Regions from separate parts of the Streptomyces sp. NPDC037288 genome, predicted to be linked through region 3. Evidence: riboswitches for the same ligand, from Rfam matches in the RefSeq annotation. Region 3 holds a riboswitch; each other region holds the start of a gene.
The links. Region 3 has a riboswitch for cobalamin ahead of ACZ7GZ_RS28275 (cobalamin biosynthesis protein). Riboswitches for the same ligand answer to the same signal wherever they lie in the genome.

Region 1 (5,789 bases), on a different contig from region 3:
GTACCGCGACACGGCCAATGCCACCATGGTGGACAGCGACGACGTCCTGCTGCTGCGGGGCCCGGGGTTCGCGCCGGAGCCGGGCACCCGCGAGGTGGTGGCGACGGTCTGCCGGCCGTCCGACGCGGCTGCCTTCGACGCGTACGCCGCCCGGCACCTGGGCCCGTCCCATGCGCTGCACCGCACCGAGCACGCCGAGAACGACTATCCCCTCCTGCCCGTCCGCACCGGGGAGGACGTCCGGGTCTGGTTCGGCCCGGCCGGGCCACCACCCTGGCCGGTACGGACGCTTCGGCTGGAACCCGTGACGACGTAGCGGGGCGTCGGCTCGCAAGCGCTCGGCACAGGGGCCGTACCCGGGGGGCGATGTCGACGGTGTTGCGACCCAGCGAGTAGGCGAGCACTCGCGCATGAGCCGGCCGGCTGGTGGTCCGGGGCGCCCGGAGGCCGGCCGCTGGTCAGTGCCGATCGCGTGCGTCGCGGACGTGGGTACACTGCTGAACCCCCCTGCCCAGCGGGCCTCCGATCCAGTCCCGCCCCCTGACAACAGCAGCCGGAGCGACCGCTTGACCAGCCGAGTTCTTCTCGTCTCCCCCGCCATGAGCGCGTCGCTGCGGCAGACGCGGTTCGACGACGGCGGCTCGCTCGACGACGGCGGCGCGGCGCGGGCCCGGGCGGCGGCCGGGTCGCTGCCCGCCGCGGGGCGTGTGTCCGTCTCCCCCAGCACGCGCTGCCGGGAGACGGCCACGGCGCTGGGCCTCGACGGGGTGCCGGTGCCGGAGCTGGCGGGGCTCGACGTGGGCCGCTGGCGGGGCCGCACCCTTCAGGAGGTGGGGGCGGCCGAGCCGGAGGCGGTGGGCCGCTGGCTCACCGACCCCGGCTGCGCACCGCATGGGGGTGAGTCCGTGCAGGACCTGTGCGCAAGGGTCGCGCGGTGGCTGGCCGACGCGCAGGCCGTGGAGGAGCGTGCGGTCGCCGTCGTCGAGCCGGAGGTGGTGCGGGCGGCCGTCGTCGACGCGCTGGGGATGTCCGCCACGGTGTTCTGGCGCCTCGACGTGCCGCCGCTGAGCGTGACCGAACTCAGTGGCCGGGCCGGGCGCTGGAACCTGCGGCTGGGGCGTCCGCCTGCCGCTCCGGACGCCGATTAGGCGCCGCCGGCCGGCGGTTCACGCTGCCGAGTCCCGGTGACGGCGCAGCAGGGCCGTTATCGCGCAGCGCAGGCAGGTGCCGTCGGCGCTCGGCTCCGTGGCTTCGCGGTCGGGGCATGTCGGCGGCGCCGGGTGGGACCGTCCCCGGCAGCCGTCCCCGGAGGCCGCTATCAGGGTTTCCAAGTCGTGCAGGAGCTGCTCGGTGCGCTTGGCCTGCTGGGCGAGTACCCGCACGCGGGCGCTCTGGCCGCCTGTCTGCCGTCGGCTGGCAACCAGTTGCTCGTATTCCCGCAGGGTGAGGGCGACCGCGTCGCGGCCACCGAAGGTGATGTGGCGGGGCTGTGGGGCTCTGGCCACTCGGTTCCTCCACTCCTCACCGAGGTGATCCGCGGCCGGTCCGCCGGATTCCGTGCCCTGCCGGTGGTCCCGTGCGCGTCGGTGTCCGGAGAACGCCGGAGGGCCCCCGGATGGTTCCGAAGGGCCCTCTGTTGTCCGGAAGGGGTCAGTGCGCGGCCGGAACCGCTCGCCCGCTCCCGGCCGTCGCCGGCTCGGGCTTCAGCAGGCGCTCGGCCAGCTCGCCGAAGAGGAGGCCGAATCCACCCCACAGAGTGGTCTGGATCGCCAGTGCCGAGAGCCGGAACCGCCACAGGAGGGTGGCCGGGAAGCCCTTGGGCACCTCGTTGACGACGGGCAGGAACTGGTAGGCCAGCCCGATCACGACGGCGAACGCGGCCACCGCGACGACCGTCGCCCACCAGGTGCCCAGGCGGGGAGCCAGGCGCTTGCCCAGGAGAGTGGCGGCGATCGCCAGCAGGACGCTGAGCAGCATCATCAGGAAGTACAGCGTGGTCCGCTTGCCGATGGTGTCGGCGTTGCCCACCGACGGCGGGTTGGCCGGGTACTTCAGGAACGGCACGACGTACACGGCGAGCAGGGCGCAGCCCGACAGCAGCAGTGCCGTGGCGCGCGGGCTGAAGCGGCCCACGCGGCCCAGGGCGAAGCAGAAGGCGAGCGCGGCGATGCCGCCGAAGGCGACGCCGTAGACGAGGACTCCCGTGGCGAGGCCGGCGGTGGACTGCAGGGAACGGGAGACGACCTCCATCTCGTGTTCATGGGAGTGGGCTTCCTCGAAGCTGATCGCCTTGTCGACGCTCGGCTCACCGAGGACGTACGCCACGACGAGGGCGAGCACGCCGGCCGCCAGGCCGGCGAGCATGCCCCGTACGAGGAGGTTCCGTACCGTTGCGGAGTTCATGGGTGTGCGGTGTCCCCTTGCCTCAGTGGCAGGGGAAACCGAGCAGGTGGCGGGCGTCGTGCACCCACTCGTGGACGTCGGTGCCGTTGAGCACGGAGGTGGCGCCCTGCTCGGCGCCGACGAAGTAGAGCAGGATCAGCATCAGGATGCCGAAGAAGACCGCCCAGGGAGCAATCGCCTTCAGCGGCAGCGTGGCGGGAACGACGGGGGTGGTGGCTGTCGGCTGGGCGACGGTCTGCGCCATGGCAGAACCTCCTCTGGGAGTTCGCGTCCCATCTCGGTGGTGCACAGGACGACGGCCACGGGTCTGACTCACGGGATGCCGCGGGGGCGTCTCGCATACAGTGGCGCGACCGTGCCGGATTCCCACCGGCTTCCGTCTCGCCGTCGTCGATATCGGACCGACCGTACCGCGTGTCGCGCGCACGGCCAAGACCGCCTCCGGCCGCCGTGATCTTTCCCTCTCACCAGGCGTGACGGTGCGAGGCCGGTGGGACGGCGGCGCGGGCGGGGTCCAACCCGACGGTCGCGGGCCGAAGTTGTGCGCGGAGTGCGCGTCGGCAGCTCGCCCCGCACGGTGGCGTCCTGCGCCGGCTCGGTGCCGAACCGGACCCCCGGGTCAACGGGGATCCGCACGGCGCCGCGGCGGTGTGAAGGTGTACAGGTCGAGGATGTCCGGCTGGGGAGCGACGCCCGGGCCGCCCGCCCGCACCCAGGTCACGATGTCCTCGGTCGCGTCCGGATCGTTGACGAGTCCGAGCCAGACCGGCCGCGCACCGGCGGCCCGGCCCGCCGTGGACGGCTGTACGACGATGACGTTGGCCTGGTCGCACACGTCGAGGCAGTCGGAGATCCGCACCGGCATCTCCGCCCTCAGCCGTGCGGTCTGCGCCATGTGATCGACCCCGGGCACCTTGGGACTGCCGCAGCAGCAGTCCCGGCACACGACGACCCGGCACGGTGCTGCCGCGCTTCCCGTCACAGCGCCGCCGGACGCCTCTCGCGTCGGCCTCTCGGACACGCCCATGCCACTCCCCTCCCGGGGAGATCCGCCCCGGAGTGCGTCGAGGAGGCGACCGCGTGAGTCTCTGGCTCCCGGGTCGTCGCCCGCCCGGCCTGCCCCCCCCGGGGGGAGGCCTGCCGGAACTCGCTCACCGGTCACAGTGGCGGGACCGCGCCGGATTCACACCGGCTTCCTCGGACCGCCGTCGCCCTATGTCGCCGGTCATCATGCCATCACCGGGCGGAGCGCCGCGTGTGCCGTCACCGCCCGCGCCCTTCGAGGCGCGGTGGGGGCAAGCGACTGGGCTACCGCTGCACGCTGCCCGCGGGGCGCCGGCCGGCCCGGTGGCCCGTGCGGCGTATGTGGGGGATCAGGGCCGGGACTTCGGCGCGGTAGGCGTCGTAGGCGGCGCCGAACTGCCGGGCCATCAGGCCGTCCTCGGTCCTGACCCGGTGCAGCAGCCAGGGGACGGCGACCACCAGGAACGCCACCCAGACGCCGAAACCGCAGGCCAGCATGGAACCGGTGACCAAGCCGAGCAGCCCGGTGTAGATGGGGTGCCGGACCAGCCGGTAGGGCCCGTCCGTCCGGAGCTCGTGGTGCTCCCGGACCGTCGGCACACTGGCCCACATCGTGCCCAGCACCCAGCGGGCCCACAGCAGCAGGGCGGTCGAGGCGACGGCGAGCAGGACGCCCAGGAGCGCCGGCGCCGGCTGCCAGTACTGCAGCCGGCGCCAGAAGCCCTCGGAGCGCCCGACCAGGGTGAAGAAGACGGCGACGCCCGCGCTCAGCAGCAGCCGGCGCGGCAGTGTGCGGCGCAGTCCGCGCACCCAGCCGCGCAGTCCGGACCGGCTCTTCACACCGAAGTAGACAGCGCCCGCGACCCAGGCCGCGACGAAGACGAGGACGCAGACGTCGATGGTCAGGACAAGTGCCGAGTGAAGAGAACCCATGTCTCAAGAGTGCTCCGCGCACCCAGCCGATCACCACCACCCACGGGTCGATGGAGAAGCCCCCGACCGGGATCCACCGGTCTCCACCGTCCTCCATCCACGGATGGAGAACGCGGAGGCAACGCCCGCGGGAGAGACGGAAGTTCGGGCGTGTCCCGGGTGGGACGCTGCTAGCCTGCGCGCAGGTGCTCGGGCGGGACAGGGGAGGAGCTGAACGCCGTGGTCCATGCGTTCGCCGTGTACCGGGACGCCATGCGCGAGGCGTGGGGAGACTGGTGGCTGGCCTGGCCCCTGCTGCAGAAGATCGCCGTGGGGGACGTCCTGCACGACTCGCGGGGGTCCGTCCGCGCGGCCGGGACACTGGCCGACCGCGCGATCACCTTCGACACGACGGCACCCGAGGCCCGCGGCGCGTTCGTGCACGACGCCGGCGGCGGGATCGAGGTCCGCTTCAAGGCCTCCGGCACCACGGACCCGCTGTTCACGGCCCTCGTCGACGCGGACGCCGGAGTCCTGCTGCGGTTCGCCCGGCAGCGGGCCGCGCTGGTGGCGTACCAGGGCCTGGCCGCAAGCGGCCTGACGGACACCCGTGCCCTGGCCGGCACACTCGTCCGCCGCTACTGGCAGGGCCGGTGGGAGGCCGGGCTGCTCGCCGTGACCGAGGTGGTCCGGGCCGACGCCGCCGCCGTGCTGGTGGCCGCCGAGGCGGGCGCCTCGGCCGAGCTGCGCCTCGCCACGTCCTTCGGCACCGGGCCGCTGCAACTGCTCGACCTGGCGGGCTCGGCGCGGCTCGCCGGCAGCAGACACCTGGGCTTCCAGTGGATCGGCGAGGCCCTCACGCCGCTCTTCCGGGTGGTACGGCTGCGCGGCACCTGGCTCGGCGGGGTGCGCGAGGAGTACGGGCCCGTGCAGCCGGGACGCGGCCTCGACGCCGAGCCGGTACCGCCCCTGCTGCTGGAGCAGGCCTCCGACGACCCGGCGGCCGTGCTCGAGGCCCCGCCCCAGCCGGCCGACGAATCCGAGACCGAGACCGAGCCGGCCGAGGACGCGTGACCGGCCCCGCCCCGCTCTCCGTCCGGCGCGCCGCCACGCGGCTGCACGCCGTCGCCGGGCTGGAGGAGGAACTGCGCCAGTGGCAGGTCGCCAGCCGCGCCGGCGGCCCGCTGGAGAAGCACCACAGCCAGCTGGAAGCGGTGCTCGCGCTGCTCGACGTGGGCGTGGCCGACGTACGGGCGCGGCTCGCGGACGGGCGCGGCGCCGAAGTGCCCGGCCGGGTCCTGGACCTGCACCATGTGTGGGACTACTACCGCACCCGGTTCCTGCTGCGCCGCGTCCGTGACTACCGCCGCTTCCTGGACGTCGCCGACGAGTTGGCGTGGGAGTGCTACGGCCCGGTCCTCAGGCTCGCCGGTGCCCGCGCCAAGGAGCCC
Region 2 (5,789 bases), on a different contig from region 3:
GCGGACATCATCTACAGCCCCTACGCGATCCAGCGCGACGCCCGCTCCTATGACCGCCACCTCGACTTCGACCCCGACCGGTGGCTGCCGGAGCGGGCCAAGGACGTGCCGAAGTACGCCATGAGCCCCTTCAGCGTGGGCAACCGCAAGTGCCCCAGCGACCACTTCTCCATGACCCAGCTGAGCCTGATCACCGCGGCGATCTCGGCGAAGTACCGCTTCGAGCAGGTCGGCGGGTCCAACGACACGACCCGGGTGGGCATCACGCTGCGCCCGCACAACCTCCTGCTCAGGCCGATGCCTTGGTAGAACACCTGGTACCGGCGCGCGCTCAGGCGGCCTCAGGGCCCCGGAACGCGCGCCGGTAGGCGTTCGGTCTCAGAAATCCTCGTCGAGGTCGACCGTGCCCTCCACCGCCACCTGGTACGCCGACGGGCGGCGCTCGAAGAAGTTCGTCAGCTCCTGAACGCCCTGCAGCTCCATGAAGGAGAACGGGTTCTCCGAGCCGTACACCGGGGCGAAACCGAGGCGGACGAGGCGCTGGTCGGCGACGCACTCCAGGTACTGCCGCATCGACTCGGTGTTCATGCCCGGCAGGCCGTCGCCGCACAGGTCGCGCGCGAACTGCAGCTCGGCCTCGACGGCCTCCTTCAGCATGTCGGTGACCTGCTGCTGGAGCGCGTCGTCGAACAGGTCCGGCTCCTCCTTGCGGACGGTGTCGACCACGTCGAAGGCGAAGGACATGTGCATCGTCTCGTCGCGGAACACCCAGTTGGTGCCGGTGGCGAGACCGTGCAGCAGACCCCGGCTGCGGAACCAGTAGACGTACGCGAAGGCGCCGTAGAAGAACAGGCCCTCGATGCACGCGGCGAAGCAGATCAGGTTGAGCAGGAAGCGACGGCGGTCGGCCTTCGTCTCCAGACGGTCGAGCTTGTCGACCGAGTCCATCCACTTGAAGCAGAACCCGGCCTTCTCGCGGATGGAGGGGATGTTCTCGACGGCCGCGAAGGCCGCCGCCCGGTCGTCCGGGTCGGGGAGGTAGGTGTCCAGCAGGGTCAGGTAGAACTGGACGTGCACGGCCTCCTCGAACAGCTGCCGGCTCAGGTACAGGCGCGCCTCGGGGGAGTTGATGTGCTTGTACAGCGTCAGGACCAGGTTGTTCGCGACGATCGAGTCACCCGTCGCGAAGAAGGCCACCAGCCGGCCGATCAGGTGCTGCTCGGCCGGGGTCAGCTTGGCGAGGTCGGCGACGTCCGAGTGGAGGTCGACCTCCTCCACGGTCCAGGTGTTCTTGATGGCGTCCCGGTAGCGCTCGTAGAAGTCCGGGTAGCGCATCGGGCGGAGAGTCAGTTCGAAACCCGGGTCGAGCAGGTTGGTGTTACGGGTGGTCATTACTGGCAGGCCTCGCAGGACTCGGGGTTTTCCAGGGAGCAGGCGACCGCGTCGGGATCAGCGGCCTGCTGGACGGGGATGGTCTTCTGGGCCTGCGCCCGGGCGGCGCGGGCGATGCGCGTCGCGGGCCGCGAGCGCAGGTAGTACGTCGTCTTCAGGCCCGACTTCCAGGCGTACGCGTACATCGAGGAGAGCTTGCCGATGGTCGGCGTCTCCAGGAAGAGGTTGAGCGACTGCGCCTGGTCGAGGAACGGGGTCCGCGCCGCCGCCATGTCGATCAGGCCGCGCTGCGGGATCTCCCACGCCGTGCGGTACAGGGCCCGTACGTCGGCCGGGATCCAGGCGAAGTCCTGCACGGAGCCGTTGGAGTCGCGCAGCGCCTCACGGGTCCGCGCGTCCCAGACGCCGAGCTCCTTCAGATCCTTCACCAGGTACGAGTTGACCTGCAGGAACTCACCGGACAGCGTCTCGCGCTTGAACAGGTTCGACACCTGCGGCTCGATGCACTCGTACACGCCCGCGATGGAGGCGATGGTGGCGGTGGGCGCGATCGCGAGGAGGAGCGAGTTGCGCATGCCGACGGCCGCGATCCGCTCGCGCAGGGCCGCCCAGCGCTCGGGCCAGGTGAGCTCGGCGTCGTAGTGGTCGGGGTGCAGGACACCCTGGGCGGTACGGGTCTTCTCCCAGGCCGGCAGCGGGCCGCTCCGCTCGGCGAGGTCGGCGGAGGCCTCGTACGCGGCGAGCATGACGCGCTCGGCGATCCGCGTGGACAGGGCCTTGGCCTCCGGCGAGTCGAACGGCAGGCGCAGCTTGAAGAACACGTCCTGCAGACCCATGGCACCGAGGCCGACGGGCCGCCACTTGGCGTTCGACCGGCCCGCCTGCTCGGTCGGGTAGAAGTTGATGTCGACCACGCGGTCGAGGAAGGTGACGGCCGTGCGGACCGTCTCGTCGAGGCGCTCCCAGTCGATGTCCCCGTTGCTCACGAACGCACCGAGGTTGACCGAGCCCAGGTTGCAGACCGCCGTCTCGCCGTCGTCCGTGACCTCCAGGATCTCCGTGCAGAGGTTGGAGGAGTGGACGACGTGACCGGGCAGGGCCGTCTGGTTGGCGGTGCGGTTGGCCGCGTCCTTGAAGGTCATCCAGCCGTTGCCGGTCTGCGCGAGGGTGCGCATCATCCGGCCGTACAGCTCACGGGCCGGGATCGTCCTCTTCGCCAGGCCCGCGTCCTCGGCCTTGCGGTAGGCGGCGTCGAACTCCTCGCCCCACAGGTCCACCAGCTCCGGCACGTCCGCCGGGGAGAACAGCGACCACTGCGCGTCGGCGTTGACCCGGCGCATGAACTCGTCCGGGATCCAGTGCGCGAGGTTCAGGTTGTGCGTACGGCGGGCGTCCTCACCGGTGTTGTCCCGCAGCTCCAGGAACTCCTCGATGTCGGAGTGCCAGGTCTCCAGGTAGACGGCCGCGGCCCCCTTGCGCCGGCCGCCCTGGTTCACGGCCGCCACCGAGGCGTCCAGGGTCTTCAGGAACGGCACGATGCCGTTGGAGTGCCCGTTGGTGCCGCGGATCAGCGAACCGCGGCTGCGGATCCGGGAGTACGACAGACCGATGCCGCCGGCGTGCTTGGAGAGCCGGGCCACCTGGTGGTAGCGGTCGTAGATGGAGTCCAGCTCGTCCAGCGGGGAGTCGAGGAGGTAGCAGGACGACATCTGGGGGTGCCGGGTGCCGGAGTTGAAGAGGGTGGGGGAGGACGGCAGGTAGTCGAGGCGGCTCATGAGCCCGTAGAGCCCGGCGACTTCGTCCACGGAGCGGACGCTGTCGTCCTCGGCGAGGCCTGCGGCGACCCGCAGCATGAAGTGCTGGGGGGTCTCGATGACCTTGCGGGTGATCGGGTGCCGCAGCAGGTAGCGGCTGTGCAGCGTGCGCAGCCCGAAGTAGCCGAAGCGGTCGTCGGCGCCGGTGTCGACGAGCGCGTCCAGCCGCTCGGCGTGCAGCCGCGCGAACTCGGCGGTCCGGTCGGCGATGAGCCCCTCGCGGTGCCCCACGGCCACGGACCCGGTGAAGGACGTCACGCCCTGCGAGGCCGCCTCGGCGCGGATGGTGAGGGTCAGCAGCCGGGCGGCCAGCCTGGAGTAGGCGGGGTCCTCGGAGATGAGCCCGGCGGCGGCCTCCGTGGCCAGCTCGCGCAACTCCGCCTCGTCGGCGCGCGCCGACCGGCCGCGCAGCGCGGCGGCGGCGACCCGGCCGGGGTCGGCGTCGGGGAGGTCGGCGGTCAGCTCGGTCAGGGTCCGCAGCAGCGCGGTACCGGGACCGTCGGTCTCCAGGCCGCTGGCTGAAGCCGGATCTGCTGGCGCGATGGTCACGTGGGGCTCTCCCTCGCTCGGCACGGGGGCCTTGCGGAGGGCAGGGGGCAGCCACGAGCGCACACGGCGTCGCGTCCACCGGCCCACTCCGCGAGGCCCGGACGTCTCAGGGCACACCGGCCGGACGGCCGGGTGCGCTGTCGACAGGTCCTCGGACTGACTCCTGTGCACGGCGTTCACGGGAACGGACATGCACAAGTACACCGTTGCGGGACAGTTCCGGATTCGCACCGGATTCCCCTGCGACGACAGCGAGGATGAGCATACATCTAGTGCCGTGCTGTCGTGTCACCCCCAGATGTTGTGTCGGCTCGGCTTCGGAGGGTCAACTCCCGAGGTGCAGGGCCCGGCTGGGCACCGGACCGGTTCCGGGACGCGACGGCCGGGCGCACACGCGGACGGAAAGCCGCCCGTACGCCCGGCCGAGGTGCGGCTAGTGCGCGCTTGCCGCCGTCGCCGGTGGCAGTTCCGCCTGCACGCCGGGGTCGCCCGCGTCCGCCGTGTAGTCGTCCGGGCTGGTCTCGTCGACGCCCTCGGGGGCCTTGACGGCCTTGAGGACGAAGGTGAGGACCACGGTCACGGCGACGTTGAGCACGAACGCGGTCAGTCCGATGTAGCCGATCTCCCCGATGCCGGGGATCTCCTTGGCCGAGCCGCCGAAGTGCTTCTGGGTCGGCGAGGCGACCCCGTACGCCGCGACCGTGCCGTACACCATGCCGACCGCCCAGCCGGCGAGCAGCGCCCAGCGGTGGAACCAGCGGGTGAACAGGCCGCCGACCAGGGCCGGGAAGGTCTGCAGGATCCAGATGCCGCCCAGCAGCTGGAAGTTGATCGCGACCGTCTTGTCCATGGTGAGGACGAAGACCAGGGCGCCGACCTTCACCAGCAGTGAGACGATCTTGGAGACCTGGGCCTCCTGCCTGGGCGTGGCGTCCGGCTTGATGAAGTCCCGGTAGATGTTGCGGGTGAAGAGGTTCGCCGCCGCGATCGACATGATGGCCGCCGGCACGAGTGCGCCGATGCCGATCGCCGCGAAGGCCACACCCGCGAACCAGTCCGGGAACATGTCCTCGAACAGCTGGGGGATGGCCAGCTGGCCGTTGGTGACCTTGACGCCGGCCGCGATCGCCATGAAGCCCAGCAGGGCCAGCAGACCGAGCATCAGGGAGTACAGCGGCAGGATCGTGGTGTTGCGGCGGATCACCTCGCGGCTCTTGGAGGACAGGGTCGCGGTGATCGAGTGGGGGTACATGAAGAGCGCGAGCGCCGAGCCCAGCGCCAGGGTGGCGTACGTCCACTGGCCCGCTTCCGGCGGCGCGAGCGCGCCGCGCGGCTTGCCGGTGGCCGGGTTGACCTGGCTGAACGCGTGGCCCGCCTTGGCGAAGACGTCGTCGAAGCCGCCCAGCTTGATCGGGATGTAGATGATCGCCACCGCGATGACGACGTAGATCAGCGCGTCCTTGACGAAGGCGATCAGGGCCGGAGCGCGCAGGCCGGAGGAGTAGGTGTACGCCGCCAGCACGCCGAAGGCGATCAGCAGCGGCAGGTCCCGTACGAACCAGTTGGTGCTGCTGCCCCCGCCCACGCCCATCACGTCCAGCACCGCCTGGATGCCGACGAGCTGGAGCGCGATGTACGGCATCGTCGCCAGGATGCCGGTCAGCGCCACCGCCAGCGACAGGCCCTTCGAGCCGAAGCGCCCGCGCACGAAGTCGGAGGTCGTGACATAGCCGTGGCGGTGGCTGACCGACCACAGGCGCGGCAGGAAGGTGAAGATCAGCGGGTAGATCAGGATCGTGTACGGCACCGCGAAGAAGCCGGACGCGCCCGCCGCGTAGATCGCCGCCGGTACGGCCACGAAGGTGTATGCCGTGTACAGGTCGCCGCCGAGCAGGAACCACGTGATCCAGGTGCCGAACGACCGTCCGCCCAGGCCCCATTCGTCCAGGGAGTGCTCGTTCTCGGCCCTGCGCCAGCGTGCGGCGAGGAAGCCCATGACCGTGACGGCCAGGAAGAAGAAGACGAAGACGCCGA
Region 3 (5,789 bases):
AGCCCGTCGACCGCGCCGGCCCGCGACTCGACCTCGTCCTCGATGTGCTCGCCGAGGATCTGGAAGCCGCCGCAGATGCCGAGGATCGGGCGTGCTTCGGCGGCCCGCCGGACCAGCGCGTCCGCGAGGCCCCGCTCGCGCAGCCACTCCAGTGCCCGCACGGTCCCGCGGGTGCCCGGGACCACCACGAGATCGGCGTCCGCCAGCTCCTCCGGCCGGTCCACGAACCGCACCACGACACCGGGTTCGGCGGCCAGCGCGTCCACGTCGGTGAAGTTGGACATCAGCGGGATCGCGCAGACGGCGACGCGCAGCACGTCCTCGCCGACCGGGGGAGCGACGGAGGACTCCCGGACGGTGCCGCGCAGCGACACCCGCAGTCCGTCCTCCTCGTCGATGCCGAGCCCGTGCCGGAAGGGCAGCACGCCGTAGGTGTGCCGCCCGGTGAGCCCGTGCAGCATCTCCAGGCCCGGCTCCAGCAGGGAGACATCGCCCCGGAACTTGTTCACCAGGAACCCGGCGACCAGCTCCTGGTCCTCGGGCGAGAGCAGGGCGACGGTCCCGAAGAAGGACGCGAAGACGCCCCCGCGGTCGATGTCGCCCACCACCAGCACCGGCAGGCGTGCCTGGCGGGCGATCCCCATGTTCACGATGTCGGTCCGGCGCAGATTGATCTCGGCCGGGCTGCCCGCACCCTCACAGATCACCGCGTCATACGTGCCCCGCAACTCGGCCAGACAGTCCAGTACCGTGCCGAGGAGCTTCTGCTGGCGCCCCCCGTGGTACCCGCGCGCGCTCAGCTCGCCCACCGGCTTGCCCAGCAGCACGACCTGGCTGCTCCGTTCGCCGCCCGGCTTGAGCAGCACCGGGTTCATCAGCGCGGTCGGCTCGATCCGGCAGGCCTGGGCCTGCATGGCCTGGGCCCGCCCGATCTCCGCGCCCTCCCGGGTCACGAAGGAGTTGAGCGACATGTTCTGCGCCTTGAACGGCGCGACCTTCACGCCCTGGCGCACCAGCCACCGGCAGATCCCGGCCGTCACGACGCTCTTGCCGGCGTCGGAGGTGGTGCCGGCGACGAGGAGACCCCCGCTCACTTGCCACGTCCCTTCAGGCTTTTGACGAGGTGGCGCGCGGCGACCGTGGTGCCGAGCGCGAGCAGGCCGACGCGGCGGGAGAGCCGTACGGCCCGGTCGATGTCGGTGACCCGGACGGCCCGTCCGGTGTCCCCGTTCAGCACCGGCCGGTGTTCGACCCGGCCGCTGTAGGAGAGCGTGCCGCCCAGGCGTACGCCGAGGGCGCCCGCGAAGGAGGCCTCCACGGGCCCGGCGTTGGGGCTCGGATGCCGGTGGGCGTCGGCGTTCCAGGCGCGCAGGGCACCGCGCGGGTCGGGTCCGGCCGCGGCGGCGAGTACGGCGGTCAGCCGCGCCCCCGGCCAGCCGGCCAGGTCGTCGAGCCGGGCGGAGGCCCAGCCGTAGCGCCGGTACCGGCGGGACCTGTGACCCACCATCGCGTCCAGGGTGTTGACCGCCCGGAACCCGAGCAGCCCCGGAACCCCGGCCACGGCCCCCCACACCAGCGCCCCCACGACGGCGTCGGAGGTGTTCTCGGCGACCGACTCGACCACCGCCCGGGCGATCCCGTCGGCGTCCAGTGCCTGCGGATCCCGGCCGCACAGATGAGGCAGCCGCGCCCGCGCCGCCTCGACGTCCCCGGCCTCCAGCGCACGCCCGATCGTGCGGGCCTCGCGGGCGAGCGACGTACCGCCGACGACCGCCCAGGTGGCGGCGGCGGTCAGTGCGAGGGAGGCGGTGGGAGAGGGGCGTACGGCGCTTGCGGCCACCGTGCCGAGTGCGACGGCGCCTCCGGCGCACACGACGGTGTGCAGGGCGCCCCAGCCGCGGTGGTCGTGCCACAACGCGCGGTCCACGGCAGCGGCCGCCCGCCCGAACACGGCGACCGGATGTCCACGGCGCGGATCGCCGAGGAGGAGGTCACCGAGAAGGCCGGCGGCGGCGCCGTACGCGTACATGCGATCGGCACCCATCGGCTCAGCCGGCCGTGGGTACAGGAGCGGGCCTGGTGCGGGTCCTTGTCCTTCGGCAGCCGAGCATGGCGATCCGTGTCCTCACTCAGGGTGTCCGCGCCCTGGTTCGACGAGATTCGGCGGTGAGAGTTCCTGGCTCCCGGGGGTTCTTCCCCGGTGACAGTGGCGGGACCGCGCCGGATTCGCACCGGCTTCCTCTCCTGCCGCCGTAGATGGCCTGGGCAGTCCACCACGCGCCCGGAACGGCCGTCAACTTGCCGTTGACCTGCACGGGGAGAGTGTGCCGATCCCCACATCGCGGGGCGTGCGGGGCATGGGAAAGGCCCCCCTTCCGCGGAGAGCGGGAGGGGGGCCTTCGCAGGGTGGGTCAGGGCTTGGCCACGATCAGGTAGATGCCGTACGCCACCGCCGCCGCGCACGCGGCGAAGCAGACGTAGGCGCCGGTGACGGCGAGGCCGGCGGAACCGCCCTGGGCCGCGGCCTTCTCGCGCCGGGCCAGACCGCCCACGCCGAGGGTGAACAGGGCCACCAGGCCCACCGCGAACGCGAGGCTGACGCCGAAGACGGAGCCGAGGGCCGCCCAGTCGATCTTCATGATGCTTCCTTCGGTAACCGGGGTGACCGGGGTCAGACGGTGGCGGCCGGCGGGGCGGCCGGGGTCGCGGGCTCGGCGGCGGCCGGGGAGGCGATCGTCGCCGTCAGGTCGCCGGCGAGCGTGCCCGCCGGGGGCGGGGTCACCGCGGCGATGGCGGTGGTCACCACGCCGGCCGGCTCCTCGGTGTCGGCGGCGACGTTGGTGTGGTCGACGACCTCACGGCGGGAGATCTTCCAGATCGCGGCGCTCGCGGCGACCAGGAAGACGGCGACCGCGGCGGTGCCCCAGTCACCGAGGTCCGTGACGGACTCGGCGCCCGCGCCGACCAGCGCGGCGGCCGGGAGGGTGAGCACCCAGGCGACGGCCATCCGGGTCGCGGTGGACCAGCGGACCACCCCGCCCTTGCGGCCGAGGCCCGCGCCCATCACCGAACCGGAGACGACGTGCGTGGTGGACAGCGAGAAGCCCAGGTGGGACGAGGCCAGGATCGCGGTGGCGGCGCTGGTCTGGGCGGCGAAGCCCTGGCGCGGCTCCAGGTCGGTCAGGCCCGTGCCCATGGTGCGGATGATGCGCCAGCCGCCGATGTAGGTGCCGAGCGCGATGGCCAGGCCGGCCGAGAGGATGACCCAGGTGGGAGGGTTGGAGCCCGGGGCGATGGCGCCGCCCGCGATCAGCGCGAGGGTGATGATGCCCATCGTCTTCTGGGCGTCGTTGGTGCCGTGGGCGAGCGAGACCAGGCCGGCGGAGGCGATCTGGCCGGCGCGGTAGCCCTTGCGGGTGGCCTCGCTCTCGGCCTTGCCACCGATGCCGTAGGAGAAGCGGGTGGCCAGCAGCGACGCCAGGCCCGCCACGACCGGCGCGGCGACCGCGGGCAGCAGCACCTTGGTGACCAGCACGTCGCCGTGCACGGCACCGAAGCCGGCGGAGGCGACGGTGGCGCCGATCAGACCGCCCATCAGGGCGTGCGAGGAACTGGACGGCAGACCCACCAGCCAGGTCAGCAGGTTCCAGAGGATCGCGCCGACCAGGGCGGCGAAGATGACCTCGGGACGGATGCCGGCCTCGTCGACGAGACCCTTGGAGATCGTGTTCGCGACCTCCACGGAGAGGAAGGCGCCGACCAGGTTGAGGGCGGCGGACATGGTTACCGCGATCTTCGGCTTCAGGGCGCCTGTGGAGATGGTGGTGGCCATCGCGTTCGCGGTGTCGTGGAAACCGTTCGTGAAATCAAACGCGAGTGCGGTTACCACCACAATCGCGAGGATCAGCGAGAAGCTTTCCATTTACCCAGGCAATCGTTCGAGGTCATTGGCTGGACGAACGTAGGCAACCTGGGTGAACGGAAGATGAACTGAGGCGGGCGTCGCGGTGTCCGTAGGGAGGGAGTGGTGTTCCGTTCGGCCCCCGCGGCCCAGGCGCCCCATGGCTACCGGCCCCGCGCGAGGGTCCGCAGCCGGCTCGTGGACCCGTTGAAGAGATTCTGGTCACCCGGCAGCCGGCCCTTGGTGCCGGACTGCCAGATGGTCCAGTACTGCCATCCGCCCGGCAGCTTCCCCGGCCGCGAGGTGCCGTGTCGGGCGATCCACAGGGGGTTGCCGGAGAACGCGCGGCTGTTGCCGGTGCACAGTTTCCACCACTGGGTGGTCGTGTAGATCACCGGGCGGCGGCCGGTCTTCCGCCTGACCTCGTTGCTGAAGGACCGGATCCAGCGGACCATCCGCTTCTTGCCCATCCCGTAGCACTTGTGCTTCTTGTCGTACGGGTTGTACTCGATGTCGAGCGCGGGTGGCAGCGTCCAGCCGTCCGCCCGCCAGCCGCCGCCGTGCCGCACGAAGTACGCGGCCTGCTTGGCGCCGGAGGACTTGTCCGGCCGGGCGAAGTGGTAGGCGCCCCGGACCAGGCCCGCCTTGCGCGCGCCGTCGTACTGCTGGGAGAAGTAGGGATTGCGGTAGTCCGTGGACTCCGTCGCCTTGACGTAGACGAACCGCGCGCCCTTGGACCGGGCGGCCGGCCAGTCGACCCGCTTCTGGTGCGACGAGACGTCGTGTCCGCGGGGCTTGGCCGCGGCCGGTGCCCAGGGGCCGGCCGCCGCGGGCGCGGTGCCCACGAGGGCGAGCGCCGCCGTGGCCGCCACGAGGACACCGGCGCGGCGACGGAGGCGAGTGCGTTCACGGGCCATGTGTCTCCCCGGGTCGGCGGACGGCGGAACGTCCGGCGGGCAAGGCAGACATTGAAGGCCCGGCGATCATCGAATCAGCGCCTCATGTGCGGCGATTCCCTCTGATTTCCACCCGTTCGGGGGTGCGCACTTCCGGCCCGAAGCGACCGCCACCCCCCTTTGCGCGGGCGCGGCTGGCAGGATCACGGCATGGCTGAACAGCGGCGGGACGCGGAACGGGAACGTATCTGGGCGGAACTGGTCGCGACGGCGCGGCGGACCGTAGCCGACGGGCTGGTGGTCGGCACCTCCGGAAACGTCTCGGCACGCGTCGGCGACCTCGTGCTCGTCACCCCGTCGGGCGTGCCGTACGACCGGCTCACCCCGGACGACCTCACCGGCGTCGACCTCGCCGGACGCCAGGTGCTCGGCACACTGGTGCCGACCAGCGAGCTGCCCCTGCACCTCGCCGTCTACCGCACCACCGACGCCCGCGCGATCGTCCACACCCACGCCGTGCACGCGACGGCGGTCTCCACGCTCGTGCCCGAGCTGCCGCTGGTCCACTACATGGCCGGCGTCCTCGGCGGCCCCGTCCGTGTCGCCCCCTATGCCACCTACGGCACCGACGAGCTGGCCGAGAACATGCTCCGCGCCCTGGCGGGCCGCTCCGGCTGCCTGCTGCAGAACCACGGCACGCTCACCTACGGCGCCGGCCTCGACCAGGCCTACGACCGCACCGCCCAGCTGGAGTGGATGTGCCGCCTGTGGCTGACGGCGTCCTCGGTGCCGGGCCTCACCCCGTCCCTGCTGACCGAGGCACAACTGAGCGAAGCCGGGGAACGCTTGAAGGAGTATGGCCAACGGAGGTGACCCAGTGCCGCCCAGCTCTTCGCTCCCACGCCTTTCCGGTCGACTCGCCCGGCTGCTCGCCCCGGTCCCTGTCGTCCGCCGCGGCCGCGCCCAGCCACGGCGAACCCCCCGGGGGTCCC

Region 1: linked by a shared signal. The riboswitch ahead of ACZ7GZ_RS14985 (CbtB domain-containing protein) and the one ahead of ACZ7GZ_RS28275 (cobalamin biosynthesis protein) in region 3 are both predicted to bind cobalamin.
Region 2: linked by a shared signal. The riboswitch ahead of ACZ7GZ_RS22620 (ribonucleoside-diphosphate reductase subunit alpha) and the one ahead of ACZ7GZ_RS28275 (cobalamin biosynthesis protein) in region 3 are both predicted to bind cobalamin.

Annotation. Positions count from the first base shown of each region.
Region 1 covers NZ_JBVJVY010000010.1:133,012-138,800, reverse strand. Annotated here, with positions in the region: gene ACZ7GZ_RS15005 (NIPSNAP family protein) at 1-316, shown strand, start outside; gene ACZ7GZ_RS15000 (histidine phosphatase family protein) at 567-1,148, shown strand; gene ACZ7GZ_RS14995 (hypothetical protein) at 1,167-1,505, opposite strand; gene ACZ7GZ_RS14990 (CbtA family protein) at 1,651-2,403, opposite strand; gene ACZ7GZ_RS14985 (CbtB domain-containing protein) at 2,426-2,647, opposite strand; cobalamin riboswitch at 2,685-2,824, opposite strand; gene ACZ7GZ_RS14980 ((2Fe-2S) ferredoxin domain-containing protein) at 3,023-3,430, opposite strand; cobalamin riboswitch at 3,487-3,601, opposite strand; gene ACZ7GZ_RS14975 (methyltransferase family protein) at 3,712-4,359, opposite strand; gene ACZ7GZ_RS14970 (hypothetical protein) at 4,579-5,412, shown strand; gene ACZ7GZ_RS14965 (hypothetical protein) at 5,409-5,789, shown strand, end outside.
Region 2 covers NZ_JBVJVY010000020.1:68,354-74,142, forward strand. Annotated here, with positions in the region: gene ACZ7GZ_RS22610 (bifunctional albaflavenone monooxygenase/terpene synthase) at 1-309, shown strand, start outside; gene ACZ7GZ_RS22615 (ribonucleotide-diphosphate reductase subunit beta) at 379-1,392, opposite strand; gene ACZ7GZ_RS22620 (ribonucleoside-diphosphate reductase subunit alpha) at 1,392-3,755, opposite strand; cobalamin riboswitch at 3,881-4,020, opposite strand; gene mctP (monocarboxylate uptake permease MctP) at 4,189-5,789, opposite strand, start outside.
Region 3 covers NZ_JBVJVY010000029.1:54,849-60,637, forward strand. Annotated here, with positions in the region: gene ACZ7GZ_RS28270 (cobyric acid synthase) at 1-1,094, opposite strand, end outside; gene ACZ7GZ_RS28275 (cobalamin biosynthesis protein) at 1,091-2,044, opposite strand; cobalamin riboswitch at 2,149-2,290, opposite strand; gene ACZ7GZ_RS28280 (hypothetical protein) at 2,412-2,639, opposite strand; gene ACZ7GZ_RS28285 (inorganic phosphate transporter) at 2,672-3,922, opposite strand; gene ACZ7GZ_RS28290 (lysozyme) at 4,066-4,818, opposite strand; gene ACZ7GZ_RS28295 (class II aldolase/adducin family protein) at 5,008-5,670, shown strand.